DNA from 3 places in the Mesorhizobium subarcticum genome. Region 3 is predicted to be linked to each of the others. Evidence: predicted binding sites of a transcription regulator. Region 3 holds the regulator's gene; each other region holds the start of a gene.
What was found. The regulator PhoB, encoded in region 3, activates phosphate uptake and scavenging genes when phosphate is short. The targets are predictions, from matches to a motif close to TGTCATNNANCTGTCAT.
Positions count from the first base shown of each region.

Region 1: the regulator PhoB is predicted to act here: its motif matches at 1,540-1,556, upstream of olsB (l-ornithine N(alpha)-acyltransferase).
Region 2: the regulator PhoB is predicted to act here: its motif matches at 1,927-1,943, upstream of ACZYHG_RS27360 (RNA degradosome polyphosphate kinase).

Region 1 covers NZ_CM144237.1:2,462,855-2,466,129, reverse strand. The annotation lists gene ACZYHG_RS12035 (hybrid sensor histidine kinase/response regulator) at 1-1,330, shown strand, start outside; gene olsB (l-ornithine N(alpha)-acyltransferase) at 1,620-2,495, shown strand; gene ACZYHG_RS12025 (trimeric intracellular cation channel family protein) at 2,559-3,191, opposite strand.
Region 2 covers NZ_CM144237.1:5,569,333-5,572,607, reverse strand. The annotation lists gene ACZYHG_RS27375 (TIGR02117 family protein) at 1-319, shown strand, start outside; gene ACZYHG_RS27370 (FAD-dependent monooxygenase) at 360-1,598, opposite strand; gene ACZYHG_RS27365 (zinc-finger domain-containing protein) at 1,618-1,863, opposite strand; gene ACZYHG_RS27360 (RNA degradosome polyphosphate kinase) at 2,093-3,275, shown strand, end outside.
Region 3 covers NZ_CM144237.1:2,091,532-2,094,806, reverse strand. The annotation lists gene ACZYHG_RS10225 (ROK family protein) at 178-1,425, shown strand; gene phoB (phosphate regulon transcriptional regulator PhoB) at 1,580-2,269, opposite strand; gene phoU (phosphate signaling complex protein PhoU) at 2,285-2,992, opposite strand; gene pstB (phosphate ABC transporter ATP-binding protein PstB) at 3,018-3,275, opposite strand, start outside.

The sequences.
Region 1 (3,275 bases), 370 kb from region 3:
CTTCGATCCGGAACCGCAGCCGATGTCGGTGCGCGAGATCGCCGACAACATCATCGAATTGCTGGCCGCGCGCGCCTTCGCCAAGGACATCGGCCTCGGCTGCCACGTCGAACCGGATGTACCACAATTGATCACCGCCGATCCGGGCCGGGTCAGGCAGGTGCTGCTCAACCTCATCGGCAACGCCATCAAGTTCACCGAAGGCGGCGGCGTGCTGGTCAGCGTTGCGCGTGCCCGCACCGAAACCAGCGACCGCATCTGCTTCACCATCACCGACACCGGCCCCGGCCTGCGCGACGAGGACATGGAGCGTATTTTCGAGGAGTTCGAGCAGGCCGACGGCACCTCGACGCGCACGCATGGCGGCGCCGGACTGGGACTTGCCATCTCCAAACGCCTGGTGGCCGCCATGGGCGGCACGATCTCGGTCTCCAGCCGGCTTGGCCAAGGGTCGGAATTCGTCTTTGAAATCCCGGCCACCGAGGCCACCGAGGCGCCTCAAGGCCGGCTGAATGCGCTTGCCGGCAGGCGCGCGGTGATCCTGTCCAGGAACGCCATCGAGGCCGACGCCATCGCGCGCACCATCCGCGCCAATGGCGGCACCGCCGGTATCGCCACCAGCGTGGCGCAGGCCGCGCCCTTTGCCGACGGCTGCGACGTGCTGCTGGTTGACGCCGCCATGGAGGAAAGTGACGGGAGGCTGCTTAAAAGGTTGCGCCAAAGCGGCTTTTCCGATTGCGAAGCCATTACGCTGATCGCGCCGACCGACCGCGGCATGCTTGGCGAGTTCCGCGCCAGCGGGTATGCGACATTCCTTGCCCGGCCGGTGCGCGGGGCAACGCTTTTGCGTGTGCTTTTGACCAGCCATGCGCCGGCCCTTGCCCAGCCACAGCCGGAAAAGCGCCGCGTCCCGGCGCTTCGCGCCCCAGGTGAGCGCCAGCAGGGCCTGTCCGTTCTGATCGCCGAAGACAACGACATCAATGCCATGCTGGCGCGAGCCACGCTGCTGAAGGCAGGGCACCGCGTCAAGGTGGTCGGCAATGGCAAGGCTGCCGTCGAGGCCGTCACCAGCGCCGGGCACAAGAACCGCTTCGACGTGGTGCTGATGGATCTGCATATGCCGGTCATGGATGGGCTGGACGCCATTGCGGCGATCCGTCGCCATGAGGAGGAAACATCGGCGCCACCCGTGCCGATCATGGTGCTGTCGGCCGATAGCCAGGAAAAGACGCGCCACGCGGTGCTCGCCCACGGCGCCAGCGGCTTCGTCACCAAGCCGCTCGATCCCGACGCCCTGGTCAACGCTGTCGAGGGTCAGGTCGCCGCTTGAGCCGCCTTTTTTCCTGCGCGCGACCCGTGCATGTCGCCCTGAAATGACCCGGTTTCCGGGACGACGACATGCATGAAAACAACGAACTGAAGCGCGTCGCCCTACCTCGCGCTGACCCCGCCGCGCTTGATGTTTTCCTCACCGAACGTAGCCGGTTGAGCGTTTTCGCCAGCCGACGAAGTATTGCCCGCGACGCCGTATCACGGTACTGTCACAATCCTGTTGCACCTACACCGTATCCCCGTGCCAAGAGGGATGGCTCGAAGGAGAATCACTCGTGCATACAGTTATGCCGGAATGTGACACTCGGCCGAACGCCAGCAGCGCCTTGCTCGCCGGACGTAACGTCGATTCCGTCATAAAGGGCGCAGCACTCGGCCGTATCGGCAATCTCGAAGTGCGGCTTGCCCGCAACGAGGCCGAGATTGCGGCCGCTCAGGAAGTGCGTTACCGGGTATTTTACGACGAACTTGGCGCCAGGAAGGACCTGTTCCAGGCGCATGACCGCCGTGACGCGGACCGGTTCGATCCGCTCTGCGATCATCTGCTGGTCCTGGATACCACCCTTTCCGGCCCCGAACATCGCCGCATCGTCGGCACCTACCGGCTGCTGCGGCAAGAAATCGCGGCCACCGCCGGCGGCTTCTATTCCGAAGGCGAATTCGAGCTGACCAAGCTCATCGCCCGTCACCCCGGCCAGCGTTTTCTCGAACTTGGCCGTTCCTGTGTTTTGCCGCAATACCGCTCGAAGCGCACCATCGAGGCGCTGTGGCAAGGCATCTGGGCCTACATCAATCACTACGAAATCGGCGTGATGACCGGCTGCGCCTCATTCCATGGCACCGTGCCGGCCGCGCATGCCGAGGCGCTCACCTATCTCGCCCATCACTGCCGCACCAATTCGGCCTGGGACGTGCGCGCGGTGTCCGATCGGTACTGCTCCATGGACCTGATGCCGATCGAGGCGGTCAACGCCAAGACGGCGATCGCGGCGATGCCGCCTCTGGTCAAGGGCTATCTGAGGGTCGGTGCCCGCATCGGCGATGGCTGCGTCATCGACCGCGAATTCTCGACCGTCGACGTCTTCGTGGTGATGCCGGTCAAGGAGATCGGCGCCCGCTACGTCAACTACTATGGCGGGGAAGCGCAGCGCTTTGCGGCGTGACGAATAGCGAATAGCGACGCCGCGATTCTGCGGCTTGTCATCCTACCCCCTACTCGCTTCTTTTCACGGAATGTCTTCCGGCCGCCGGCCGGGGCGGCTCTTGTAGGACGGAAACGACCAGCCGAAACGCAGCGCACCGCCGCGCACGGCAAGCGCCACGACGAAACCGGCCAACCCCGAGACAATCTGCGGTAAGCCGGCGACGTCGCCCAGTGTGAAGATTGCGGCGCCCGCCAGAGCGGCCGTGACGTAGATCTCCGGCCTCAGCAACACCGATGGCTCGCCGGCCAGCAAATCGCGCAATATGCCGCCAAAGGTCGCGGTCAGCATGCCGGTGATGATCGAAACGACCGGCGAGCCGGTGATGGCCAGGCCCTTTGCCGCTCCCATCACCGAAAAGGCGGCCAGCCCGATGGCGTCCAGCCACAGCAGCAGCTTGTAGCGGGATTCGACCCGATGCGCGGTGAAGAAGACCAGCACCGCCACCACCGCGCAGATCAGCACATAGTCGCGGTTTATCACCCAGAACACCGGCACATTGAGGATGAGGTCACGAAACGTGCCGCCGCCGATACCGGTGACGCTGGCCAGGAACAGGAACCCGATGATGTCGAGCTGTTTGCGCGACGCAGCCAGCGCCCCGGTCGCCGCGAAAACGGCGACACCGGCATAGTCGAGAAGGGCGATGGGATGCATGGAACGCCAAGGCAGTAGGGGAATAGGGCAGTAAGGCAGTATGTTTAACACGAAGCCGGAGGGTTGGGACGCCCCTATCCTCCT
Region 2 (3,275 bases), 3.1 Mb from region 3:
GGTCATGCATGTCGATATCGCCGGTGATATCGACCAATCACATCCGGATGTCGCCGGCTTCGATATTGGTGACATTCAGTTCACGGCACTGCTCGATTTCATCCAGGCCAGCTTTCAGCAGGGACCGGGTGGTCCGATCCATATCCCGAATGCTGCTTATTCGAATTTCGATGGCTTCTTCGAAGCCAACGGCCATTTCAATGCACTGGTCGGCTGCAACACCTGGACCGCCGCCGCACTGCGTACAGCCGGCCTGCGGACCGGCTGGTGGAACCCGCTGCCGGTTTCGCTGGGGCTGTCGATGCGGTTGTATGACTGATCTCGGCGCATCCGGTCGTCTCTTGCACCATGCCCTCGCTTCAGCGCGGGATGATCTTCTGTTGCTGCCAGCCATAAAGCCAGTCGAGATCAGCTGCGAGCTTGTCCGAGGAGCGCATTTTCAGGAATAGGTTGCGGGCAATCGCCACCGGACCCGCGGCATGCCAGGCCATGCGGTTGACGGCGCCGCGACGAGCAACCGCGGCGACACGAGGCTTTCGCAGATTTTCCCAGATTTGAAGATTTCTTGCTTGATCCCCAGGGAAGTCGGCAATGACACCCGCAAGTGTGGCCGCATCCTCGATCGCCATCGCCGCGCCTTGCGCCGCGAACGGCGTCATCGCATGCGCGGCGTCGCCTATCAGTACGATGCCGTTCGACGTGGTCCAGGGCTGCGTCTGTTCGACCGTGTGGAGCGGCCAGGTCAGCCACGGGCCGGCCAGTTCCACCAGCTTTACGAGACCTGGCGCGGTGCCCCGCATGGCGCCGGCGAGGATGCCGGGATCGGCATGGCCGGACCAGCCGTCGGCGATGCGCTCGCCTTTGGTGAAGGCCACGAGATTGAAGGCATCACCCTTGCTGACGGGATAGGCGACCATGTGGAATCCCGGATGCAGAAACGTCGTGACGCAATCGACCGCACCGATCGCGGCAAAGGCTTGCCCAGCGCTGCTGTCGGCTGCGACCGTGGCGCGCCAGGCCAACGCTCCTGAAAAGCGGCTTCTTGGCGATGCCATCCTCTTTGAATCGACAAGCGCGCGCACCAACGACCAGACGCCATCGGCGCCGACCAGCAAGGAGCCTTGTTCCTCTGCCGTCTTGCCGCCGATCTCGACAGTCGCGGTGACACCATGGCTGCCAGTAGCAATTTTCTCGACGCGCCCTCCGAGAGTGAGACGAATATCAGGCATCTCCGCAACGCGCGCCATCAGCGCGCCCTGCAGGTCGGCCCGGTGTGCGACGAGATAAGGAGCACCCCAGCGGCTTTCACCCGCTTGCCCGAGTGGCACGCGCGCCAGTTGACGCAGCGTCCTTGCGTCCTTCAGCACCACAGCCTCCGGCCGCACCGCCGCCGGCAGCAGCTGGTCGAGCACGCCAAGCTGGCGAAGGATGCGTGTCGCGTTGGGAGAAAGCTGGAGGCCGGCACCCACGGCTTCGAGCCGTTGTGCCTGTTCGTAAACCTGCACAGCATAGCCGCGTTCGGCGAAGGCGACGGCCGCAGTCAGCCCGGCAACACCGGCCCCGGCGATGATGACTTGCCGGGAGCGCTTTTCGTCCATCAGGTCTGTCGCGAAAGAATCAGGCGGCCTGGTCGATGTAGAGGCACCCGGCCGGCAGCGTTTCCGTCGCCTTCAGCTTCGGCGAATAGCGATAGAGCGTCGAGCAATAGGGGCAGACCTTCTCATTGTCGTCGCCCATGTCGAGAAACACATGCGGGTGGTCGAAAGGCGGATTGGCCCCCGTGCACATGAATTCCTTGACCCCGATGTCGATTGCCGGGTGGCCCGCATCGTTCTGGAAATGGGGAATGGAACCGCCTGCCATCGTCGTCTCCTTAACGCAGTCTCGCATGCATCTGGATCATAACAGGTCTCTTTGCAAGATCGATGAAATGAAACTGTCGCAAAAGCCTGTCAGAGGATAAGTTGAGCCGGTTAAGCGTGTGACCGCGGATGCCAAGCGATTCCGCGACGGATCATGCGTCACAAAAGCATGTTAGAGCGTCCATCGCCATCTGGCGGCGCTCCCAAAGGAACGGTTGCGGGCAGGAACCATGAACGAACTGAAGCCGGTGCAGAGCGAATTCGTCAATGTCGAGGTGGCCAGTTCAGAGGGCGGCAACCCGGATCGCTTCGTCAACCGCGAGTTTTCCTGGCTGCAGTTCAATCGCCGTGTGCTTGAGGAATCGCTGAACACCCATCATCCATTGCTGGAGCGCGTCCGCTTCCTGTCGATCTCGGCAGCCAATCTCGACGAGTTCTTCATGGTGCGTGTCGCTGGCCTCGCCGGCCAGGTGCGCGAAGGAATCACGCTGAAAAGCCCCGACGGCCGCACGCCCGAGCAGCAGCTCGAACAATTGCTGCGCGAGGTCGAACGGTTGCAGGAGGACCAGCAGAAGAGTTTTTCGGCGCTGACCGTCCTGCTCAACAAGGAAGGCATCGAAAGCATTGCGCGAGATGCTCTGACCAAGGACGAGAAGGTCTGGCTGGAAGACCACTTCCAGGAGCAGGTATTTCCGGTGCTCACCCCACTGTCGATCGACCCGGCACATCCATTCCCGTTTATTCCCAATCTCGGCTTCTCGATGGCGCTGCAGCTTCGTCACCGCAAGAACGGCGAGGAGATGAGCGCGCTCTTGCGCCTGCCAGTGGCGCTGAAGCGCTTCATCCGCTTGCCCGACCGCAAGCACCATGTCCGCTTCATCCCGCTGGAAGAGGCGGTCGGCCTCTATATCGGCAAGCTGTTCCCCGGCTACGAGGTCAAGGGTTCCGGCACGTTCCGCATCATTCGAGACAGCGATATCGAGGTCGAGGAAGAATCGGAAGATCTCGTGCGCCTTTTCGAGACGGCGCTGAAGCGCCGCCGCCGCGGTTCGGTGATCCGCATCGAATTCGACAAGCTGATGCCTGGCGAATTGCGTGACTTCGTCGCCGGCGAGCTCGGCGTGTCGTCGAGCCGTATCAGCGTGCTGACTGGCCCGCTGGCGCTCAGCCAGATCTCCGAAATCGTCTCCATCCCCCGCGACGATCTGAAGTTCACGCCCTACAATCCGCGCTTTCCCGAGCGCATCCGCGAGCATGGCGGCGACTGTTTCGCCGCAATCCGCGAGAAGGACATCGTCGTCCATCACCCCTACGAATCCTTCGACGTCGTGGTGCAGTTCCTGCGCCAGGCGATGGCTGATCCGGAAGTGGTGGCGATCAAGCAGACGCTTTACCGCACCTCCAACGACAGCC
Region 3 (3,275 bases):
CAACACCGAAACGCTGTCAACATCGATTCTGATGGATTTCGATGTCCCCACGAATTTTTTTCGAGCCTCGGAATAAATAAATGACAGGACGGCCCGCTTCTGCCAGTATTTGGGCGTGTCGTCGGCAGTGTTCGAGGGGCCGGAGGAACCGCGGCGACCGGGAGGATGTGGGAAAGCATGTCGGTCGGAATCCGCCACGACGATCTGCGCCGGCGCAACCGCGCCATGGTGATTGCGGCCGTGCGCCGGGCCGGTCGGCCCTCGCGCACCGAGATCGCGGCGACCACCGGCCTCAGCCACTCGACCATATCGGCGATTTCCTCCGATTTGATCGGCGAAGGCATCCTGGCCGAAGGCAAACCGAGCGAGGCCGGCGCGCTCAAACGCGGCAGGCCGCAGGTCGGCCTCGGCCTCAACCCCGAGGCCGCGGCCGTCATGACCGTGGTGCTGTCGCTGAATTTCCTCTCCGTCGCCGTCATCGACTATGCCGGCCAGGTGGTATCGGAGGAGCAGCGCCGGTTGGACACGCTGACTATGTCGCGCGAGGCGCTGATCGGCGAATGCGTGGCCATCGTGCGGCGACGCCTCGCGGATCCCGACATCGATGTCCGCAGCGTCGCTCGCATCGCGCTGGCGATCCAGGGCATCACCGACACCAAGGCCCGGGCAATGCTCTGGTCGCCGATCACGCCGCAGACCGACATCGCCTTCGCCGACATACTCGAAGCCGAATTCGGCATCCCCGCCACCATGGAAAACGACTGCAACATGATGGCGGTGGCGCTGCGCTGGCGCGATCCCGAACGTTATCGCGACGACTTCATCGCTATCCTGCTTTCGCACGGCATCGGCATGGGCCTGGTGCTGAAGGGCGAGCTGTTCACCGGCACCCATTCCTCGGGCGGCGAGTTCGGCCACATGATCCATCGGCCGAACGGCGCACTCTGCCGCTGCGGACGCCGCGGCTGCGTCGAGGCCTATGCCGGCAACTACGCCATCTGGCGCAACGCAAAACAGCTCGGCGAGGACACCGAGCCGGTCGCCGATGTCAGCGACGCGCAGATGCGGGCCCTTGCCGCCACGGCGCGGGAGCGGGACGGGCCGGAACGCGAAGCCTACCGCAAGGCGGGCGAGGCGCTGGGCTACGGCCTCGGCAGCCTGTTCGCCCTGATCGACCCCGCCCCCGTTGCCATGGTCGGTGTCAGCGCCGCCGCCTTCGACCTGATCGAACCGGCGCTGCGGGAGGCCATCGCCCAGACCGCCGGTGGCCAGCATTCGAAATCGATTTCCTTCGACACCGAGCCGAACGAACTGCCCCTTATCCGCGAAGGCTGCGCCATGCGTGCACTGACCTTCGTAGACCAGGAGATTTTCGCGCCGGGCGCGCAGGGTAAGTCAGGCGTTGTCGGCAAGAACGTTGCCTGAATAACGCGTAGGGATATGTTGAGATTCAAGTCAGGCCGAGTCGAGAATGGTGGGTTCCGAGAACCGGAACGGAGCGGACATTTGGGTCCGTGAGTACCGGAAGCGCAGGAAACTGTCATTCGCAGGCCGGCATCACCTGAATATCAGCATATCCCTAATCTTCCCTGATCGCGTAGCCCGCCCCGCGAATGGTGCGGATCACATCCGGCATGCGGCCATTGTTGACCGCCTTGCGCAGGCGGCCGACATGCACGTCCACCGTGCGCTCGTCGATGTAGATCGTTTCGCCCCAGACATTGTCGAGCAACTGGCTGCGCGAGAACACGCGGCCGGGATGGCGCATCATGAATTCGAGCAGGCGGAATTCGGTCGGCCCGAGCCGGATCTCGCTCTTCTTGCGATAGACCCGGTGTGATTCACGATCGAGCACGATGTCGCCGACCTTGAGCACGCTGGACAGCACTTCCGGCTTGGCGCGGCGCAGCAGCGCCTTGATGCGGGCCATGAATTCCGGCGTCGAGAACGGCTTGACCAGATAATCGTCGGCACCGGTCGAGAGGCCGCGTACGCGGTCGCTTTCCTCGCCGCGCGCTGTCAGCATGATGATCGGCAGCCGCTCGGTCTCGGGCCGCATTCTTAGCCGACGACAAAGCTCGATGCCCGACACCGCCGGCACCATCCAGTCGAGCACCAGAAGGTCAGGGACGTTTTCCTGCAGCCGGATTTCGGCTTCGTCGCCGCGCGTCACCACTTCGACCTGGTAACCTTCCGATTCCAGGTTGTAGCGGAGGAGCACGCCTAGCGGCTCCTCGTCTTCCACCACCATGATGCGTGGCGCGATCATCGGCTTGTCACCCTGTTATGCCGCCGGCGCCGACATTGCGGTCTCGTCCTGCTTCGGGCGATTGGCGGGCAGCTGCGTGCCGGTCAGCACATAATACGCATTTTCGGCGATGTTGGTCACGTGGTCGCCGATGCGCTCAAGATTCTTGGCGCAGAACAAAAGATGCGTACAGGCGGTGATGTTGCGCGGATCTTCCATCATGTAGGTCAACAGTTCGCGGAACACCGAGGTGTATTTGACGTCGATGCGCTCGTCGTCATTCCTGAGCTTGGCGAGAGCCGAAGCGTCACCCGCCGCATACTCCTCGACCACGCCATGCACCTGGATCAGCACCAGCTGTGCCATGGCATCGATGGAGTGCGACAGGTCGCGCGGCGTGGCGCTGAGACCGACGGTGCCGACGCGCTTGGCGATGTTCTTGGCAAGGTCGCCGATGCGTTCGAGGTCGCCGGCCATGCGGATCGAACCGACGACATGGCGCAGATCGTCGGCCATCGGCTGGCGCTTGGCGATCAGCGTGATGGCGCGGTCGTCGAGTTCGCGCTGGCGGGCATCCATGATGGCATCATCGGAGACGACGCGCTGGGCGAGAGCGTTGTCGGAGTTCAGCAGCGCCTTGGTGGCGCCGCCGACCATCGAGCCGGCGAGATCGCCCATGTCGCTGATCAGCTTGCTGATCTGTCCGAGCTCCTCGTCGAAGGCTGCAACCGTATGTTCGGCCATGATCCTGGTCCTCGTATGCGTGCGATCAGCCGAAGCGGCCGGTGATGTAGTCCTGCGTGCGCTTCTCGCGGGGCGACGTGAAGATCTTTTCCGTTTTGTCGAACTCGACCAGCTCGCCCAGATACATGAACGCCGTCTGCTTCGAGACGCGCGCCGCCTGCTGCATGTTGTGGGTGACGATGACGATCGTGTAGTCGGCTTGCAACTCGTCGATCAGCTCTTCGATCTTGGCGGTCGACAGCGGATCGAGCGCCGAGGCCGGCTCGTCGAGCAGGATGACTTC